DNA from 4 places in the Thermoanaerobacterium sp. RBIITD genome. Region 1 is predicted to be linked to each of the others. Evidence: riboswitches for the same ligand, from Rfam matches in the RefSeq annotation. Region 1 holds a riboswitch; each other region holds the start of a gene.
The links. Region 1 has a riboswitch for S-adenosylmethionine ahead of metK (methionine adenosyltransferase). Riboswitches for the same ligand answer to the same signal wherever they lie in the genome.
Positions count from the first base shown of each region.

Region 2: it holds a riboswitch for S-adenosylmethionine, as region 1 does, so the genes downstream of both, metA (homoserine O-acetyltransferase MetA) here and metK (methionine adenosyltransferase) in region 1, are expected to answer to the same signal.
Region 3: it holds a riboswitch for S-adenosylmethionine, as region 1 does, so the genes downstream of both, CPG45_RS12470 (methylenetetrahydrofolate reductase) here and metK (methionine adenosyltransferase) in region 1, are expected to answer to the same signal.
Region 4: it holds a riboswitch for S-adenosylmethionine, as region 1 does, so the genes downstream of both, CPG45_RS02475 (methionine ABC transporter ATP-binding protein) here and metK (methionine adenosyltransferase) in region 1, are expected to answer to the same signal.

Region 1 covers NZ_LT906662.1:635,316-640,100, reverse strand. Annotated here, with positions in the region: gene rsxE (electron transport complex subunit RsxE) at 1-265, shown strand, start outside; gene rsxA (electron transport complex subunit RsxA) at 234-812, shown strand; gene CPG45_RS03090 (RnfABCDGE type electron transport complex subunit B) at 825-1,667, shown strand; SAM riboswitch class I at 1,846-1,947, shown strand; gene metK (methionine adenosyltransferase) at 2,094-3,281, shown strand; gene CPG45_RS03080 (flagellar assembly protein A) at 3,422-4,785, opposite strand, start outside.
Region 2 covers NZ_LT906662.1:2,486,205-2,490,989, reverse strand. Annotated here, with positions in the region: gene CPG45_RS11920 (geranylgeranyl reductase family protein) at 1-398, opposite strand, end outside; gene CPG45_RS11915 (YtrH family sporulation protein) at 506-832, shown strand; gene CPG45_RS11910 (sporulation membrane protein YtrI) at 829-1,272, shown strand; gene CPG45_RS11905 (YgaP family membrane protein) at 1,287-1,493, shown strand; SAM riboswitch class I at 1,566-1,674, shown strand; gene metA (homoserine O-acetyltransferase MetA) at 1,740-2,657, shown strand; gene CPG45_RS11895 (APC family permease) at 2,848-4,203, shown strand; gene CPG45_RS11890 (acyltransferase family protein) at 4,334-4,785, opposite strand, start outside.
Region 3 covers NZ_LT906662.1:2,591,562-2,596,346, reverse strand. Annotated here, with positions in the region: gene CPG45_RS12475 (homocysteine S-methyltransferase family protein) at 1-1,681, opposite strand, end outside; gene CPG45_RS12470 (methylenetetrahydrofolate reductase) at 1,697-2,608, opposite strand; SAM riboswitch class I at 2,680-2,774, opposite strand; gene CPG45_RS12465 (GNAT family N-acetyltransferase) at 2,898-3,371, opposite strand; gene CPG45_RS12460 (anti sigma factor C-terminal domain-containing protein) at 3,810-4,785, opposite strand, start outside.
Region 4 covers NZ_LT906662.1:513,161-517,945, reverse strand. Annotated here, with positions in the region: gene CPG45_RS02485 (MetQ/NlpA family ABC transporter substrate-binding protein) at 1-44, opposite strand, end outside; gene CPG45_RS02480 (methionine ABC transporter permease) at 59-736, opposite strand; gene CPG45_RS02475 (methionine ABC transporter ATP-binding protein) at 723-1,745, opposite strand; SAM riboswitch class I at 1,811-1,911, opposite strand; gene CPG45_RS02470 (BglG family transcription antiterminator) at 2,130-4,217, shown strand; gene CPG45_RS02465 (hypothetical protein) at 4,219-4,470, shown strand; gene CPG45_RS02460 (PTS sugar transporter subunit IIB) at 4,492-4,785, shown strand, end outside.

The DNA of each region.
Region 1 (4,785 bases):
AATGGGATTAGGTTTTACATTAGCCTTATTTATATTGGGTTCAATAAGAGAAATAATTGGAAATGGTTCTATACTTGGGGTATCATTATTTGGACCGCATTTCCAACCGGCATTAATATTTATAATGCCACCAGGTGCGTTTATTACACTTGGTCTTCTACTTGGATTTTTCAGGCTGATGGAAAGTATTCAAGAAAAGAGAAAAGAGAAGGCCTTAGCTGGAGGTGTAGCACATGCTGACAAAGCTTATACTTATTCTGATTAGTTCAATACTCGTGAATAACTTTGTACTTGTAAGGTTCCTTGGCGAATGCCCATTTCTTGGCGTCTCCAAAAAAGTTGAAACTGCGCTTGGAATGGGGATAGCTGTTACATTTGTTATGACTATAGCTTCTGCTATTGCGTATCTTGTTTATTATTTGATACTTGTTCCACTAGGTTTATCATATCTTGAAACGATAGCGTTTATATTAGTTATAGCGGCACTTGTACAATTTGTTGAGATGGTTATAAAAAAATCCAGCCCTGCACTATATCAGGCACTAGGCATATATTTACCACTTATAACGACAAACTGTGCGGTACTTGGTGTTGCATTATTAAATGTTCAGTCGAACTATAACTTCATTGAAACGGTTGTAAATGGATTTGGCTCTGCCGTCGGATTTACACTTGCAATTGTTTTATATGCTGGAATAAGAGAAAGGCTTGAGCTTGCTCCGATATCAAAGGTATTAGATGGGTTTCCTATTGCACTTATTGGTGCAGGACTTTTATCAATCGCTTTTCTCGGCTTCCAAGGATTAATATAGGGGGTGTAGGATGTGAGCGGAATATTACCATATTTGCTTTTACCATTTGTTAGCCTTGGAGGAATGGGACTAATTTTTGGGCTAGTACTTGCATATGCATCAAAGAAGTTTGAAGTAAAAGTCGATCCGAAAGAAGTAGAAGTGAGGAATGTTCTTCCAGGTGCAAACTGCGGTGCATGTGGATTTCCAGGTTGTGATGGATTTGCACATGCAGTAACATCTGGCAATGCACCTGCAAATGGGTGTAAAGTCGGTGGTGCACCTGTTGCCGAGAAAGTAAGTGCGATTCTTGGTATTGCTGCAGACATAGATGAAAAAAGACTTATTGCCTTTGTAAAGTGCAATGGCACAAGAAATAATGCAGTTGAAAAATATAGATACTTTGGTATAGATGATTGCCGTTCTGCGGTACTGTACCAGGAGGGTGCAAAAGGATGCCGGTACGGCTGCCTTGGACTTGGAACCTGCGAGAAATCATGCCCTTTTGATGCCATACATGTAAGCAAAGATGGTGTTGCTGTTGTCTATGAAGATAAATGTACAGCTTGCGGCATTTGTGTAGACGTATGCCCTAAAAATATCATCGAACTTGTAGATGCAGATAGCGAGGCAAGGGTAATATGTTCAAACACAGACAAAGGAAAAGATGTAAGACCAGTATGTTCTGTTGGATGTATAGGATGCAAAGCCTGTGAGAGAGCATGTGAATCAGATGCTATACATGTTACAAATAATCTTGCAAAGATCGATTATAACAAATGTATATCATGTATGGCCTGTGTAGAAAAATGTCCTGTTGATGCGATATATCCATTTAAGGCAAGCTTAGTATTAGACAAACTTAATGCAGTATAAAATTAGGATATTTAATGTATCAAATGTGTGAATATTGATTTTTAACCGGCTTGATATTGAATATCATCAATTTACTAATTTGAATTAATATCAACCATTCACATATGATATGTATTGATTATATATTTGACTTCTTTTGTATACTATGTTATTATATTTAAAGTTAAATAGCGAAGAACTCTTATCAAGAGAGGTGGAGGGAAGAGCCCTGTGAAGCCCGGCAACCTGTCAAATGACAAGGTGCTAATTCTCGCAGAAGTTTTCTTCTGAAAGATGAGGGTAAAAAATACCTCTTCTTTTGGAGAGGTTTTATTTTGCTCTGGGCTTATTAATTAAAAATATAGGCTTTCAATTATTAAAACCTAAAAACCATATAGAAATGTAAGTGTTCGTATTATTGAACCCTAAAAGAAAGGAATGAATGAGATGAGAAAGTTTTTTACTTCAGAATCTGTTACTGAAGGGCACCCAGATAAAATATGCGATCAGATATCAGATGCAATTGTTGACGAGATATTACAAAATGATCCATATGCGAGAATAGCCTGTGAAACAGCTGTAACAACGGGAATGGTTTTGGTCATGGGCGAAATAACTACAAAATGCTATATTGACATACCAAAAATAGTTAGAAAGGTTATTGAAGATATCGGATATACTCGTGCAAAGTATGGCTTTGATGCCGATACGTGTTCGGTACTTACATCCATTGATGAGCAATCACCGGATATAGCACTTGGCGTTGACAAAGCATTAGAAGCAAAAAAAGGCTTGTCACATGATGACATAGAAGAACAAGGTGCAGGTGACCAAGGTATGATGTTCGGTTATGCTTGCAATGAAACACCAGAGTTAATGCCGCTTCCTATTTCACTTGCACATAAACTTGCGAAAAAACTTTCAGAAGTAAGAAAAAATGGCACACTAGAATATTTAAGGCCAGATGGAAAAACACAAGTAACAATAGAATATGTCGATGACGTACCCAAAAGGGTCGATTCAATAGTTGTATCGACACAGCACTCACCAGATGTTGATCATGATAAAATAGAGAAGGATATCAAAGAATATGTCATAAAACCCGTTGTTTCACCTGAGATGATAGATGAAAATACAAAGATATTTGTAAATCCGACGGGAAGATTTGTAGTTGGCGGTCCGCAAGGTGACAGTGGACTCACAGGAAGGAAAATCATAGTTGACACATATGGTGGATATGCGAGACATGGCGGTGGAGCATTTTCAGGCAAAGACCCTACAAAGGTTGATAGATCAGCAACATACGCTGCAAGGTATGTAGCTAAAAATATAGTTGCTGCGGGACTTGCTGATAAATGTGAAGTACAATTAGCATATGCTATAGGTGTTGCTACACCACTAGAAGTAAATATAGATACATTTGGCACAGGCAAAATTCCCGATGAAGATATATCTGATATTGTAAAGAAAGTATTTGATTTAAGACCAGCTGCAATTATAAGGGACCTTGATTTAAGAAAGCCTATATATAGACAAGTTGCCGCATATGGCCATTTTGGAAGGACTGACCTCGACCTTACCTGGGAAAGAACTGATAAAGTAGATATCTTAAAAAAACTTGCCTTCAATAGATAAATTTTAAGCCCGGAAGTAATCTCCGGGCTTTCGGTTTTTTTTATATATTTATAACCGCATTTAATTTCGCTTCGCTAACTTTATTATATCACATTTTTTATGATAATAAAAGCATTATGTTTTAATAGTTCTAAAGATTTTTATTTTTGATTATTGTATACTTTTGTATTATGATCGATTTTAATTGTTGCATTATCATAACAAAAACTTGTACTAATTTTTCCGTTCTTATCAATAACTTTACAATATGTTGGAATACCTGCAGGTGAGCCTACAATACCCAATTTCATTTTTTTACCGGCTATTAATAATCCTCCTCTTACAATACTTGAAGGCTTATGAAATATTATTGAATATTTCGCAATAATTTTGCTTTGAAAAGAACCATTGCCGGTAGCATAAACACTTCCATTTGATAAAATTAGGGAGTTTTGAGCATAATTAAAGATTATGTTACCATATTTGCTATATGAATTTTTTAATAATAAAATAAAATTATCAAGCTCTTTGTAGAGCGTGTTTAGTTTTAAAAGTGCAGAATCAGGTACAAAATTACTTATGCTAAAAAATGTTATTTTTATTTTTTTGACAAACAGTGATATTTCTTTTTTTTCTTCGCTTTCTAATAAACCTATTATATTTTCAATTTCATCAATTTTTGATAAAACTTTAGAGCTATAATCAGATATTATTTTTATAAATAAAGCTCTTTTTTTAATATAATTAAAATCTTTTAAAGAGCCAAGACTTTTAATAATTTCTCCTAAATAACTCAAAATAGATTCAAATGCCGGTGATATTGTGGTATGTATCAATATATTTGAACCAGCAATTATCTTACTATTAATAGCGTTGCTTAAAATTTTAATATTGCCACTTGCCTTAATAGTGCAATGTAAGGCATTTCCATATATAATAATATCTCCTTCTGAAATTACTTTCATATTATCAAGAACGTCACCTTTTATTATAACATCGCCATCAAAATATATATTTCCTGTTTCAGTACTTACATTATTAGAAATAATCAATATCGGAATAACAGATATTTCACCATTTTTTAATATTGGTCGGCCAGAGGATACTGCTATAATTTTTGTACCATTATCTAAATAAGAAGTTCCTTTTCCAGAAGTAAAAGGAATATCTCTACCAGGTTTAGCTTTGATTATTTTTCCTGTTATTGTAATGCCATCAATACCAGGCAAAGGCGGCAATGTTTTTACAGCGAGTAAATCACCAATTTCTACGGTTGGAATGATAGTATGATCATATAGATTTATATCATTTTCTGTTAAAAATTCTGGGTTGCGGTAGGGATGGTTTTTAAAGTAATATTGTACTTTAGCATCTTTTCCGTTAATTGGTTTTTTGCCTTTGGCTACTATAGAAGTACCACCATAAGGAGAATTAATCAAATTATATATAGCCTTTTTGTCAATAAAATCAGGCATAATTTTTAACTCAATCAACTTATTATAGCACTTGTCAAAATCAATTTTTG
Region 2 (4,785 bases), 1.6 Mb from region 1:
CTTTTGTCGGTTTTTACAACAATGCCTTTATCAGTTTTATAAAAATCCAAAAATCTTTCATCATCATGTACTTTGCATCCACATTCAACGGCTTTATCGACAAGGTATTTGTCAAATTTAATTCTATCGATCTGATATATAATTGGTTTATCTGTCTTTAAACAAATAGATTTATTGTTATCAAATATAAATAAAATCTTATAAGTAATATCTTCAATATAATTTCTTATATCTAAATCTAACAATTTATAACATCTTGATGTTATGCCACCACCACAAGCCTTATACCTCGGCAAACTGTGCTTTTCTATTAATAATACTTTATAGCCATCTTTTGATAATTTTCTAGCCAGTGTTGAACCGGAAGGGCCACTGCCAATTATTATCGTATCATACATTTAATTCACCTCTATAATTATTATAATTGCAAAGTTGAGTAATTCAAATATGAATCATAATAGATATTTAAATATTTTTAATGCATATAAATATATGAGGTGGTTTTATGTTAATAAAAATAATAAGGGTCTTTTGCATCCCGTATTTCACATCACTTGGCGTTGTAATCGGTGGTACAATAATAGGATCTCTCTCATCTATATTTATATTTGAATCACCTGTTAAAATAATAAATTCTATATTAAAAGATATAAGGCTTTGGGGTATACTTGTCGGTCTTGGCGGTTCTTTTACAACAATAAGAGGTCTTGAAATAGGATTAAGCGGTGAATTTACACAACTTGCAAAACAAGGGTTAATACTCTTAGGTGCCTTTTTAGGGTCATTTACTGGGTTTAAAATCATATCTTTTTTAATAGGTGAAATCAAATGAAAAAATATGCTAAATCTTTTAGTGTTTTACTTATTGGTATAATCATTGGTGGTGCAATCGTTAATTTTATAAATGGTATATTAATAGAAAAAATCACTTTTGAAAAAGAATCATATAAAATGAATAATTTAATGTTACATGAAAAAATCGATAAATTAAATGAATCTTTAAAAAGTCAATCATATAAAGTAGTAACAGATATTACACCGCGTGTTAATAGCAGTAATAATAAAATTAAAATAGAAGTGGAAAAATACATAAAAAGCAAGCTTAAAGATGTATATGGAAAGCAAATCGATAAAGTCGATCCTGATTTAATTTTTAATATATTTGAAGGTCGTATTTTGTCGATAGAGAATAAAAAAATTATTCTAAAAGTAAAGTACATTATAATTAACACAAATATTGAGATATATGTAAATACACAAATTAAAGAGTAATTGGAGGGTTACAAATGTTACTTAAACAAAATGTTGGACCATATGATAGGGCAATAAGAATAGCAGCTGGCAGCGCTATTGCTGCATTAGGGCTTTTTAAGAGAAAAACACAGACAGGTAAACTCATGGGCATAATGGGCCTTTGTTGGGCAATGGAAGGTTTTTTAGGCCATTGCTTTTTCTACGATCTCGTTGGTATATCTACAAAAGATGAGACGTAGGCTTATATTTTTATTGACATAAAAGCATAACAAATATATAATTAATTTAATATTTTAAATTGATAATGAAATATCTCATCCAGAGTGGTGGAGGGACTGGCCCGATGAAACCCGGCAACCGTCAGCTTTTTCTGAAAATGGTGCTAATTCCAGCAAAGCAATTTGCTTTGGAAGATGAGAAGATGTGAATTTTCGCGCCTCTTCTCAAAGAGGCATTTTTAATGTATAAAACCGGAGGTGATAAAATTGCCAATAAAAATACCTGATAAACTACCTGCAATAAAAATTCTCGCAGACGAAAACATATTTGTTATGGGTGAAGAAAGAGCAATTCATCAGGACATACGCCCGCTTAAAATTGCAATACTTAATTTAATGCCAACAAAAAGTGTTACAGAAACGCAATTATTAAGATTATTGAGCAATAATCCACTGCAAATTGATATAGTATTGCTATATACGGCGTCACATAAATCAAAAAATACCTCACCAGAATACCTTAAAACATTTTATAAGACATTTGACGATGTCAACTGTGAAAAATTTGACGGCCTCATAATAACAGGTGCACCTGTCGAAACATTGGAATTTGAAGATGTCGATTATTGGCAAGAATTAAAAGAAATAATGGAGTGGAGTAAACATAATGTTTATTCGACATTTCATATATGTTGGGGTGCACAAGCAGGTTTGTATTACCATTACGGAATTCCCAAATACCCCTTAAAAGAGAAAATGTTTGGTGTTTTCTTACATCGGATTGTCAAAAAAAATGTCGATTTGCTTAGGGGTTTTGATGACGAATTCTATGCACCACATTCAAGGTACACCGAAGTACGAAAAGAAGATGTCGAATTGGTCAATGACCTCGATATACTTGCGGAATCAGATGAAGCAGGACTATATATAATAGGGTCAAAAGGTGGTAGACAAATATTTGTTACAGGCCATTCAGAATATGATCCATTGACACTTAAAGCAGAATATGAAAGAGATATAAAAAAGGGAATAGCTATCAATATACCCAAGCATTATTTCCCGGGAGATAACCCCGAGAGAGAACCTTTAGTTAAATGGAGAAGCCATGCAAATCTGCTTTTTTCTAATTGGCTTAATTATTATGTATATCAGGAAACTCCATATGACATCAATAGAATTAAATAAAAACTTACTGTTTTGTATTTTTATACATTATATAAATATGCTTTTTTATTTAAACTTACTTTGTAATGAAGGATTTACAACTTCATTCTTTGTTTGTAAGTACTAGTAAACGTTAATTTATTCATTGACTTTTTTAATCTAGTATGTTAATTTTATAATGTTAATATGTCAAAGAAAGGAATCATACATAATGGATAAATCGCAAAAGCTGAAAAAAGATATTGGTTTATTTATCGCAACAGCATTAGTTACGGGCAATATGATGGGTTCCGGTATATTTATGCTTCCGGCAACATTGGCATCAAAGTCCGGACCAGGATCAACAATACTCGCATGGTTAATTACAGGTATCGGTTCAATTTTTCTTGCACTTTCTTTCGCAAATCTCGGTTCAAGGATTCCAAAGGCAGGAGGGCCCTATGAGTATTCAAAGTTAGCCTTTGGGGATTTTATCGGTTTTATCAATGCATGGCTTTACTGGAATGGTTCATGGATAGGTAATGCCGCTGTCGTCATAGCTGTTGCTAGCTATTCGAGTGCATTATTCCCGATTTTATCGCAAAGTCATCTGGCAGCATTTTTATACACAAGTGCAATTTTATGGATTTTTACAATTATAAACATAATAGGTGTAAAAAGAGCAGGTTCGACACAAACAACAATTACAATATTTGAGATTTGCTTGTTCTTATTTTTTATTGTTGTTTCTGCTGTTCATTTTAAGCCAGGAAATATAATGCCTTTATTCCCGGCAGGAAAAGGTATTGGTACACTTTCGGCTGCTGCTACATCGACATTATGGGCATTTGTAGGACTTGAATCAGCTTCAATAACAGCAGAGGAAATTAAAAATCCTGAAAGAAATGTCAAATTAAGCACTATATTTGGCATATTGATAGCAGTAATAATGTACCTTGCAATTAACTTCTTTGCAATGGGTGCAATGCCACAATCAGAACTTGCCAAAAGTGCATCACCGATTGCGGACATATTGAAGCAATTTTTAGGCCGAAGTATAACAAATATTGTCATTATAGGTTCTGTCATAAGCGTACTTGGGACAACAGTAGGTTGGCTTCTTTCGACGGCTCGTGTTGCATATGCTGCAGGCAAAGACGGATTATTTCCGGAAATCTTTGCAGGAATACATCCTAAATATAAAACCCCACATATATCATTAATTGTCGGGTCTATTTTAGTTAACATATTGCTGTTCATGAATTATACAAAGTCGTTAGTATCTGCATTTACATTCATAATATTGCTTGCTACACTTTCTTTCTTACCAGTATATGCATTTACGGCTGCGGCCGAGATTATGCTTCTTATAAAAAGAGAAGAGAAAATAAATGTATTTAACTTCATAAAAAATTCTTTCGTACCGCTTCTTGGGTTTGTTTATGCAATCTGGACAATATATGGATCTGGTGCAGAGACGGTAATGTATGGATTTATAATGCTTATGTGTGGCATACCATTTTATATCTATATGAAACATAAAGATTCAGTTAAATTAAATGAGATTAGAAAAGTTTTAGAAAACTAAAGTTAAAGCCGCTTTTAATAGCGGCTTTTTCAAATGGTTATATTTTTTCTATATTTTTTACAGCTGTAAAAATAAGCTATATTTCTCTTCGTCTTATTATTACATATATCCTATATTTTGTCCCAATTGCCTATTTATTTTCATTTATGGTCTTTACTATAAGTGAAGCAAAATATCTTGCTCCAGATGGCTGTAGATGGACAGCATCCTTTGAGAAAAATGAATCATGTCCTGCACTAGCACTATACCAATCAACTATTGCTGTATGTGGATATTTTGAAGCTACTTTTGATAATGTAGCATTTACTATGCTTTCCCATGGTCGAGGAACACGTACATTCACTAATATTATCTGTTTAACTGGTTCCGCCGATTTAAGCAAAGATAGCAGCTGATCTTCTGTAAATGGGCCATTTGTACCAAGTTCGATTATCAATGTATTGCCTAATTCTCCCTTTGCTTTCAAGTTCTTTACGACATCCACTGCTTGGTACAGTTGCCGTCCAACTTTGCCATCAATAACAATACCTGGCAGTAATTCTTTTAAATATGGTTCGGTATCAATCAAAATAGAATCGCCAA
Region 3 (4,785 bases), 1.4 Mb from region 1:
CTTTGTTCATTAATACCATAGATGCCCTTAATGTATTCATCATTACATCATCGCATGGATTTATAATGGCAGTATCAAGCCCGTAGGATGCCGCCATTGCTAAAAATGCCGAATTAATTAATTTCCTTTCAGGAAGCCCAAAAGATACATTGCTTAAGCCAATTACGGTATTTACACCCAATTCACTTTTAACAAGCTTTATAGCTTCTAAAGTTTCTTTAGCCGCTTCTTGCTCTGAAGATACTGTCAAAACTATACAGTCTATTAAAATGTCATCTTTAGGTATACCATATTCTTTGGCAGTTTCAACAATTTTCTTAGCATTCTTTAATCTCTCTTCTTTATTTTTTGGAAGTCCGTTATCTCCTACAGTAAGCCCTACAACACATGCGCCATATTTTTTGACAATCGGCAATACTTCTCTTAAACTTTTTTCTTTTGCACTTACAGAATTAATTATAGGTCTGCCCCTTAAAATCCTCATTGCCTTTTCTATTGCTTTAATATTTGTACTATCTATCTGCAATGGAATATCTACTGCATTCTGAATCTCTGATACAGCCTTTACCATTATGTTTTCCTCATCTATACCTGGAACACCTACATTTACATCAAGTATGTCAGCATTCGATTTTTGCTGCCTTACCGCCTCATCAACCGCAAGGCTTATATCTCCTTCCTTTAATGCTGTGCTCAAACTTTTCTTCCCTGTCGGATTGATACGCTCACCTATAACCCTTAAAGGGTTATCCCCACCTATAAAAATTGTCTTTGCATTTGATGATACGGCTGTAAATTTATTAACGCGTACATATGGTTTAAAACCTTGGACAACACTTTTTACCAATCGAATATACTCAGGTGTTGTACCACAACATCCTCCGACTATCGATGCACCTTTTTTAATAAGTTCAGGGAAATAACTTGCAAAGTCATCAGGCATCAGATCATATACAGTCTTGCCATCTTTAATTGCTGGCATGCCTGCATTAGGCTGTGCAATAATAGGGATACGTGATACTGTAGACATTTTTTCAACTATATTAACCATCTTATCAGGACCTGTTGAGCAATTTACGCCAATTGCATCAAGCCCTAACCCTTGCAAGCTTACAACAACAGTTACTGGGTCTGAACCCATTAACGTCCTTCCATCCTCTTGAAATGTCATTGTACAAATTACCTTCATGTTTGTATTTTCCTTTGCCGCGAGGATAGCCGCCTTTGCTTCAAGCATATCAGACATTGTTTCAATCAAAACAATATCTGCACCAGCCTGTTCCCCTGCAATTACAACTTCCTTGAAAATCTCATAAGCTTCTTCAAATGCTATATCACCGTAAGGTTTCAGAAGTTCACCGATAGGTCCTATTGACAGTGCAACACTTTTCTCCTGTGCTGCATTTTTGGCAATTCGGACAGATTCACCAATTATTTTAGCCGTTTCTTTTTCAAGGCCGTATTTTGCCAATTTAGCTCTATTAGCACCAAAGGTATTTGTCTCTATCACATCTGCACCTGCATTGATATATGATTTGTGTATGTCAAATACAACATCCGGATGAGATATATTCATATACTCAGGACATTCACCGGTTTTTAGCCCTCTTTCCTGAAGTTGTGTTCCCATAGCTCCATCAAAAATTATTATCCGTTTCAACAGCTCTTTAAATATGTCCATATGCTGACCTCCATTTTAATTTGTCTCTACCTTCTTTTCTGAAAGCTTAAACTCCATATTATCAATTCTACTCGCTATATCAGCAACAACATCTACTTTTCCAAGCGGCATAACATGAATACCGCCAACATTGTTTCTTATATTCTTAATAAATTCGACGGCTATATTTATTCCTTCTTCTTTCCCTTTTATTTTTAATTTTTCAATTATATGTTCTGGAACATCTATTCCTGGAACTTTTTTATTTAAATTAACAGCCATTTTATAGCTTTTAAGAGGGAGTACGCCAACAAGTACTGGTATATTTAAAGCTTCTATCTTTTTTATAAATTTAAACAAAATATCTTCGTCATAAACCGGTTGTGTTTGTATAAAGGCAACTCCTGCATCTATTTTGCTTTTTAATTTGTCAATCGCTTTTTCAGTCAAATCATTGGGATTTGCAGTAGTTCCAATGCAAAATTCAGTAGATGACTCCAACTTGTTTCCACTATAATCATAACCGTTATTCAGAGAATTTACAATCTTTAAAAGTCCAATTGAATCGACATCGTAAACTCCTGTAGCTGTAGGTGTATCACCACGTGACGGATCATCTCCAGTTAAAGCAAGTACATTTCTGACACCAAGGGCATATGCACCAAGGAGCTCTGATTGAAGCCCAATCAAGTTTCTATCGCGGCAAGTAAGATGAAATATTGTTTCAATATTTAAGTGATTCTGCAAGAGATGCGCCAAGGCTATAGGGCTCATCCTCATGTTTGCCATAGGACAGTCTGTTATATTTAAAGCATCTACAATGCCTTTTAATTTTCTCGCTTCTTCAATTGTCTTCGTTATATCTGCTCCTTTTGGCGTGGAAATTTCAGCGGTAATTATAAACTCACCTCGGTTTAATTTATTACAAAGGCTTTCATCTTTAAACATCATAATCTCCTCCACAAAAAAATTCTTTAAAAAAACAAAAAATCTCTTCGCCAAAAGAAGAGATTTGACTTCTCTCATCTTTCAGCGATACGCTGCTGGAATTAGCACCGTGATATCCGGTTGCCGAGTTTCATAGGGCCAGTCCCTCCACTACTCTTGATAAGAGATTTAAAATATTAACTTGTTAAACTATATACTACAATGTATTTCTTAATATGTCAATAAAATTATTTTTTATACATTACAATAATTTAGTAAGTTTAATGTTAAGATTAGTCAAATACTTAATTTATCCTATACTTTTTTCAAGTTCGATTTCATCTCTTATTGGGATTCCATTATCCGCGATAAGCGGTATTTCAGGTTTTATTTTTCTTGCTTCATCAATAACTCCGGGATAAACGGCTTTTATTTTAAATCCTTTTTTTTGATAAAATCCAAGAGCATTAAGATTGTCATTTGTTGTTATAAGCCATATCCTATCACATCCCTCTTTTTTGGCTATCTCCTCAATTTTATTTATTAATGCAGTTCCAATACCTGCATTTTGTTTAAAACTTTCAAGAATTACAATTTCACACTCATTATTTTTTATGATATGCCCTATCATACCTATTACATTACCATCTTCATCATATGCAAAAAAACCTTTTAAATCTTCTGGCTTGTACACAGTATTATGTACGACAATAATTTCAGAACCCCAGTTTAGCTTTATGAGTTTTTTAAATATTTCATAATCCTCAATCACCTGAATTTGCATAACAACATCATCCTTACTAGCTTTTATTCCTTTACTCACTCTTCCAATTCATGTTGAAAAAGGTATTTTACTTGGTTATAGTAACATTATACTATAATTCAAGAAATAGAAAAAGGTCTATACGACATCTTTTTCGATAATATAATAACTTTCTGCACGGGATGTAAGCCATATTGTAAAACCCCCAGCATAATTTTTTATCCATTCCAAGCAAACTTTATATAACTTTTCGATTATGGTTAGATAGCTGCTTTATTCAAGTATTTGATTTTCATAGTAAAGAATTTATTAAATTATGTAAAAAAATAAGCCAGGACCTATCCCTGACTGCATTATCTCAATTTTTATATTCACTGTTGCTGTCAGTTATTTGTTCAAATTATGTGACTTTTTTATACCATATTCTCATTTTAAATTCAACATATGAGTAAACTTATATTAATATTTATCCGTAACTACCCCTAATGATGATGCTTTAATAAAAGGTAAGCCACGCAGCGATTTTAAGGTTTCTGCAGTACCTGTTACAACGACGCCTTGTATCTTGATGTTTTCCTTTTTTATTTTTCCATCTTTGTCTTTTAGATTGTCGTAAATCCTTTTAACCTCCGATTTGATACCGTTAACCTTATGATTATCTGTTTTAAGTTTTTCTATATCCTTTATATTATTTTCAAGAACACCTATAAAAAATTCTTCCGGATTTTTTATTAAATCACCATTGCTATCATAAACCTTTATTCCATATGCGGCTTTTTCAGAACATACATCTGCTGGATTATCCACGACAATAGATTTTCCATTTGGGAGTTTTTGAATATTTTCACGGGGTTTATGTGCTTCTTTTTCTTTGCTATTTAAATCATCAATCCAATACCATGTTAAAGTTACATTTTTGGGCATCATGTTATTTACTTCGTCGATGCTATATTCCTTGTCAAAAGATAATGCCATCTCAATATATTTGTCATTTCCTATGTCTTCTAATAAATTTAAGTCATTTTTGTATGTCTTGTATTTTACATACGGATAGAAAAAAATCATTTCCCTCTGTCCAAGTTCGTTGTACGTTGGTTTATTTAAACTGTCTTCATCAAAGCTTTTTCCGAATACTATAGCCGGTGAATTAATAGCCTGTACATCGACAGTGTTAAAAAGCCCGTAACTGTATTCCTGCTGACCTGTATAAACTACCTTACCTTCTATTATCTTGTAAGTTGAATAAACTGTTTTACCTCCAAAAATTCCTTCATACCTAATTGATTTTCCCATGTACATATCAGGGGCAGATATAATATTAAATAGCGACAAGGCCTCATCTATTAAAGAACTTTCCGACTGTGTTACTTTGTTTCCTATAAAGATACTGCTTATTGAAACAATCCCTATAACTATCAAACTTATAACTATAGTT
Region 4 (4,785 bases), 120 kb from region 1:
GATAACGTTAAAATTAATGAAAACAATAAAATAATTTTTTTCATTAAAAACCATCCCTTCATCTTTTATCAACTTTTTTAGCGAGAAAATTTCCTATTCTTTGTATAATCTCTACCATAATAATAAGTACTATAATAGTTGCTATGAGGACATCTGTCTCAAACCTCTGATATCCATACCTTATCGCAAGATCTCCAAGACCACCTCCTCCAATAGCACCTGCCATAGCAGAATACCCGAGGATATTTATTATTGTCAAAGTTACACCAAGTATCAATGATGATAGTGACTCTGGTATCATAACCCTAAAAATAATCTGTGGAATTGTTGCACCTACCGCAATAGATGCTTCAATGACACCCCAGTCAACTTCTTTTAATGATGATTCTATTACCCTTGCAACAAATGGTGCCGCTGCTACAGATAATGGAACAATGGCTGCTGTTGATCCAATTGTTGTTCCAACTATAAGCCTCGACAGTGGGAATATTGCAATTATCAATATGATAAATGGTACAGATCTCATGATATTTATGATTGTGCCTAATATCCTATTAAGCTTTATATTTTCAGATATATGACCTTTATCTGTAATTACTAATATGATGCCTAGAGGGAGCCCTATCACTATAGAGAAAAGTGTAGAAAAAAACACCATATAGATTGTTTCCCATAAAGGCTGTACCATAAGCTGCCATAAATTTAATAAATACTGCAATATATTAGACAATACCATTTTTAAGCACCTCTATTCTTAAGCCGTTTTCTTCTAAATAGTTTATTGCAGACTTTATCGAATTAGGTTCACCTTTAAGCTTTATCAAAAGATTTCCTATTTGAGAGTCTTGGATTCTCTCGATATTGCCTGATATTATATTTGCGTCAACGTCAAATTTTTTTATCATATGTGATATGACAGGCTCTCTGCTGCTTTTTCCAAAAAATGACAACCTTAGTATTTCTTCATTTGGGTTTTCATCATCAATAAGTATATCAGGTGGAAGTTCGGCAATCATATCCTTTAAAAACCTTTTTGATGTTTCTGTAGATGGATTTGAAAATATGTCTATGACATTGCCTTCTTCAATAATTACTCCATTTTCCAAAACCGCTACTCTATCACATATGTTTCTAATGACAGACATCTCATGTGTAATTACTACTATTGTTATACCATACTGCTTGTTTATGCTTTTTAATAAATTTAATATTGCTTCGGTCGTAGTTGGATCTAATGCTGATGTTGCCTCATCAGAAAGTATTATGTCAGGCCTATTTGCTAGTGCTCTTGCTATTCCGACTCTTTGTTTTTGACCACCTGATAACTGTGACGGATACGCATTTTTTTTATCCTCAAGCTCGACGACTTCAAGGAGCTCATTAACTCGCTTTTCTATATCACTTTCTTTAACCTTTGATATTTTAAGAGGAAAAGCAATATTTTCATATACTGTGGAATTCATCAAAAGATTAAAATGTTGAAATATCATGCCTATTTTTTTTCTCATATTTCTTAAGTCCTTAGGCTTTAATTTTGTCATCTCAACATTATTTATCATGATACTTCCTGATGTAGGCTTTTCTAACATATTTATACATCTTATTAAAGATGATTTACCAGCACCGCTTAAACCCATAATACCATATATTTCACCGTCATTGATGTCTAAATTTATGTCCTTTAATGCAACAACTTTTTTGCCATTGGAATTGTAAACTTTGCTTAGATTTTTAACAGATATCAAAATTTTTCCCCTCTTTTTGAAAAAATAAAATAAAAAAAACCTCTTTATGAAAGAGGTTTAATCCTCTCTCATCTCTCAGCATATGCCGCAGGAATTGGCACCATTGCACTTTTGTGCCGGTTGCCGGGCTTCATCGGGCCAGTCCCTCCACCTCTCTGGATAAGAGAATAAATTTCGTATCAAATTGTTAAAATGATTATATAAGATTCAAAATGAAAAGTCAAGCATTTTGTCATGGGTGTTTGAATTATTAAATGTATGTCATTACTACATTGACATAGTACTTACATCTTAATGTTGAAAATTGCGAGCATTAGTTTATAATATAATTGTAAGGTAAGTTAACTTATTAAATAATTGTCACAAATGAAAGGACAGTATTTTATGAGAGAGTTAAGCGCGCGCCAGTTGGATATTTTGAAAAAAGTTATGTCAAAAGAGCCAATAAGTATTGACGATATCGTTAGCAAATACAAATTAAGCAAAAGAACTGCATATAGGGAACTAAACGCTATAAATGATTATATTAAAGGCTATGGTTTAAGATTAAAAAATATGCCTGAGGCTTTAGTTGTTGAAGGCAGTGATAGCGATATAGAAAGATTTAACTTTGATGTTATCGGTTATAGGCCTAATATAGGAGCAAACCAGAGGAGAAAATTGATTCTTTCAGAACTTCTACAAATGAAAGAACCTGTTAAATTGGAGTATTTTGCAAAAGAATATAATGTGACAACCGCAACAATAAGCTATGACATAAAAGAAATAGAAAAATGGTTATATAAACAAGGCGTGACAATTATTACAAAACCTGGTGTCGGTGTATACTTAATTGGCGAAGAAAGTAACATTAGAAAAGCTATAATTAATTTTCTATATGAAAATGTCGAGACAAAGGACTTAATGGAATTTTTAAATAAAGGGTACAATAATTTAAATAGACTTGATAAAGATATAAATGACAGACTTTTAAGACTTATTGATTATGACACAGTATTAAAAATTGAAAAAGCTATTCAGAGATTAGAAAGGTCTCTTGAATATGAGTTGGCAGAAAGCTCTTATATGGGACTAACGGTACACTTGGCACTTGCTTTAAAAAGAATAAAAGACGGAGAAAAGATAAAAATAGGTGATGAGAGCCTTTTAGAGCTTAAGAAGTCGGATGAATACAAATTTGCTAAAATGCTTGCAAGATACCTTGAAGAAGAGCTCGATATTGCAATTCCAGATGACGAGATAGGCTATATAACAATACATCTCCAAGGTGCAAGATATAGGGCAAATACAGATGAAATAAATGATGACTTTATAAATGAAATTGCATATGAAATGATTAAAATAGCTGAAGATGTGTTTAAAACCGATTTAGAATATGACTCGATTCTAAAAAGCGGGTTAAAAACTCACCTAAGACCGACTATATTTCGATTGAAAATGGGGCTTGCAATTAGAAATCCTCTTATTAATGATATAAAGGAAAGATATGGTCTACTCTTTGATAAATGTAAGGTTATCTCAAATGTATTGAAAAATAAACTAAATGTGGAGATACCTGACGACGAGGTTGGATATATTGCTATGCATTTTGGAGCTGCTCTTGTCAGGAAGCAGGATAAGGCTAAAAAGCATAATATTTTGGTGGTTTGTGCAAGTGGTATTGGGACTTCAAGAATGCTTTTATCAAAATTGCAGATGTTCCCACAACTAAATATTGTTGATACGGTATCAAGTTTAAGACTAAAGGATTTTAAAAATCGAGATGATATAGACCTGATAGTGTCTACAATACCACTTGACAATAATGATAAGGAGACAATTGTAGTAAATCCATTACTTCTTGATGAGGATGTGGAAAAATTAAAAAAAGCATTAAATACCGATTTTATAATGAGCTTTTCAAAGAAGAAAGTAGTTAATGATAAATACAATGAATTAGTCCATATAGCCGAATATGGAAAACACATAATCGAAATATGTAATGACTTTGCGTTAAAGAATGTCGATGGAGTAAATTCAAAAGAAATAATCGACAGCCTTTTAAAAGATTTTTTAGAAATTGGATATATTGATGCAAAAGAAATTGACGCTATAAAGACAAAGCTCATTGGACGAGAAAGCCTGGGCAAGATTATCCTTCCAGGCAAAGGTTTTGTTATTTACCACTGTACATCAGCTAATCTAAAAAAACCGCTTGTAATTTGTGGTAAGTTAACTAATGATGTCAGAATGAAGAATTTAATAAATGAATATGAGAAGATAAATACTGCATTTTTGATGGTTGCACCTGAAAATGACAAAATAGGTATAGAAATACTCGGTGATTTAAGTGTTTCATTTATAGAAAGCAAAGACCTCGTTGAAGTGCTTAATAATACTAATAAAATAGATGAAGCAAAAGAAAAAGTACGAAAAGCATTAATGCAAAAATATTACGATGAGATTAAAAGAAATCTTTTTGTAGGTGATTGATATGTTTAGTATTTCAATAAAACAGCGAAAAATATTTTATTTAATGTTATCAATAGTATGGTTAATCGCTGCTATAAATTCAATGGTAAAACAGAGCTTTATACAAGGTTTAATTGTTTTAGTATTTGGGGTATTATTCATATTATCAATAGCACTTGTGCAGTCATTTTCCATAAGGATGATAAAACTTTATGATAAAAATTTAAAGAAAAGCAAAAGCTCAAATAGGAACAATAAAAAGAGCAACAGTTAAAATTGAAAGGAGGTGTATTGAATGCCAATACATGGTGTTATACTTTGCAGCTGGGGGGCAACATCAAGTTCATTAGCAAAAAAAGTTACAGATGAGGCAAAAAAACAAGGTATTGATGTAACAGTTGATGCTGGTGGTACAGGAGAATTTAAGAAGAAAGCAGAAGAGTATGATGTTGCATTACTTGAACCACAGGTAAGGCATCTGAAAAAGGAAGTTGAGACAATTGCATCAAAATACAATATACCTGTTGATATAGTTGATATGCAGGCATTTGCATTGATGGATGCAAAAAAGATATTAAATCAGATATTA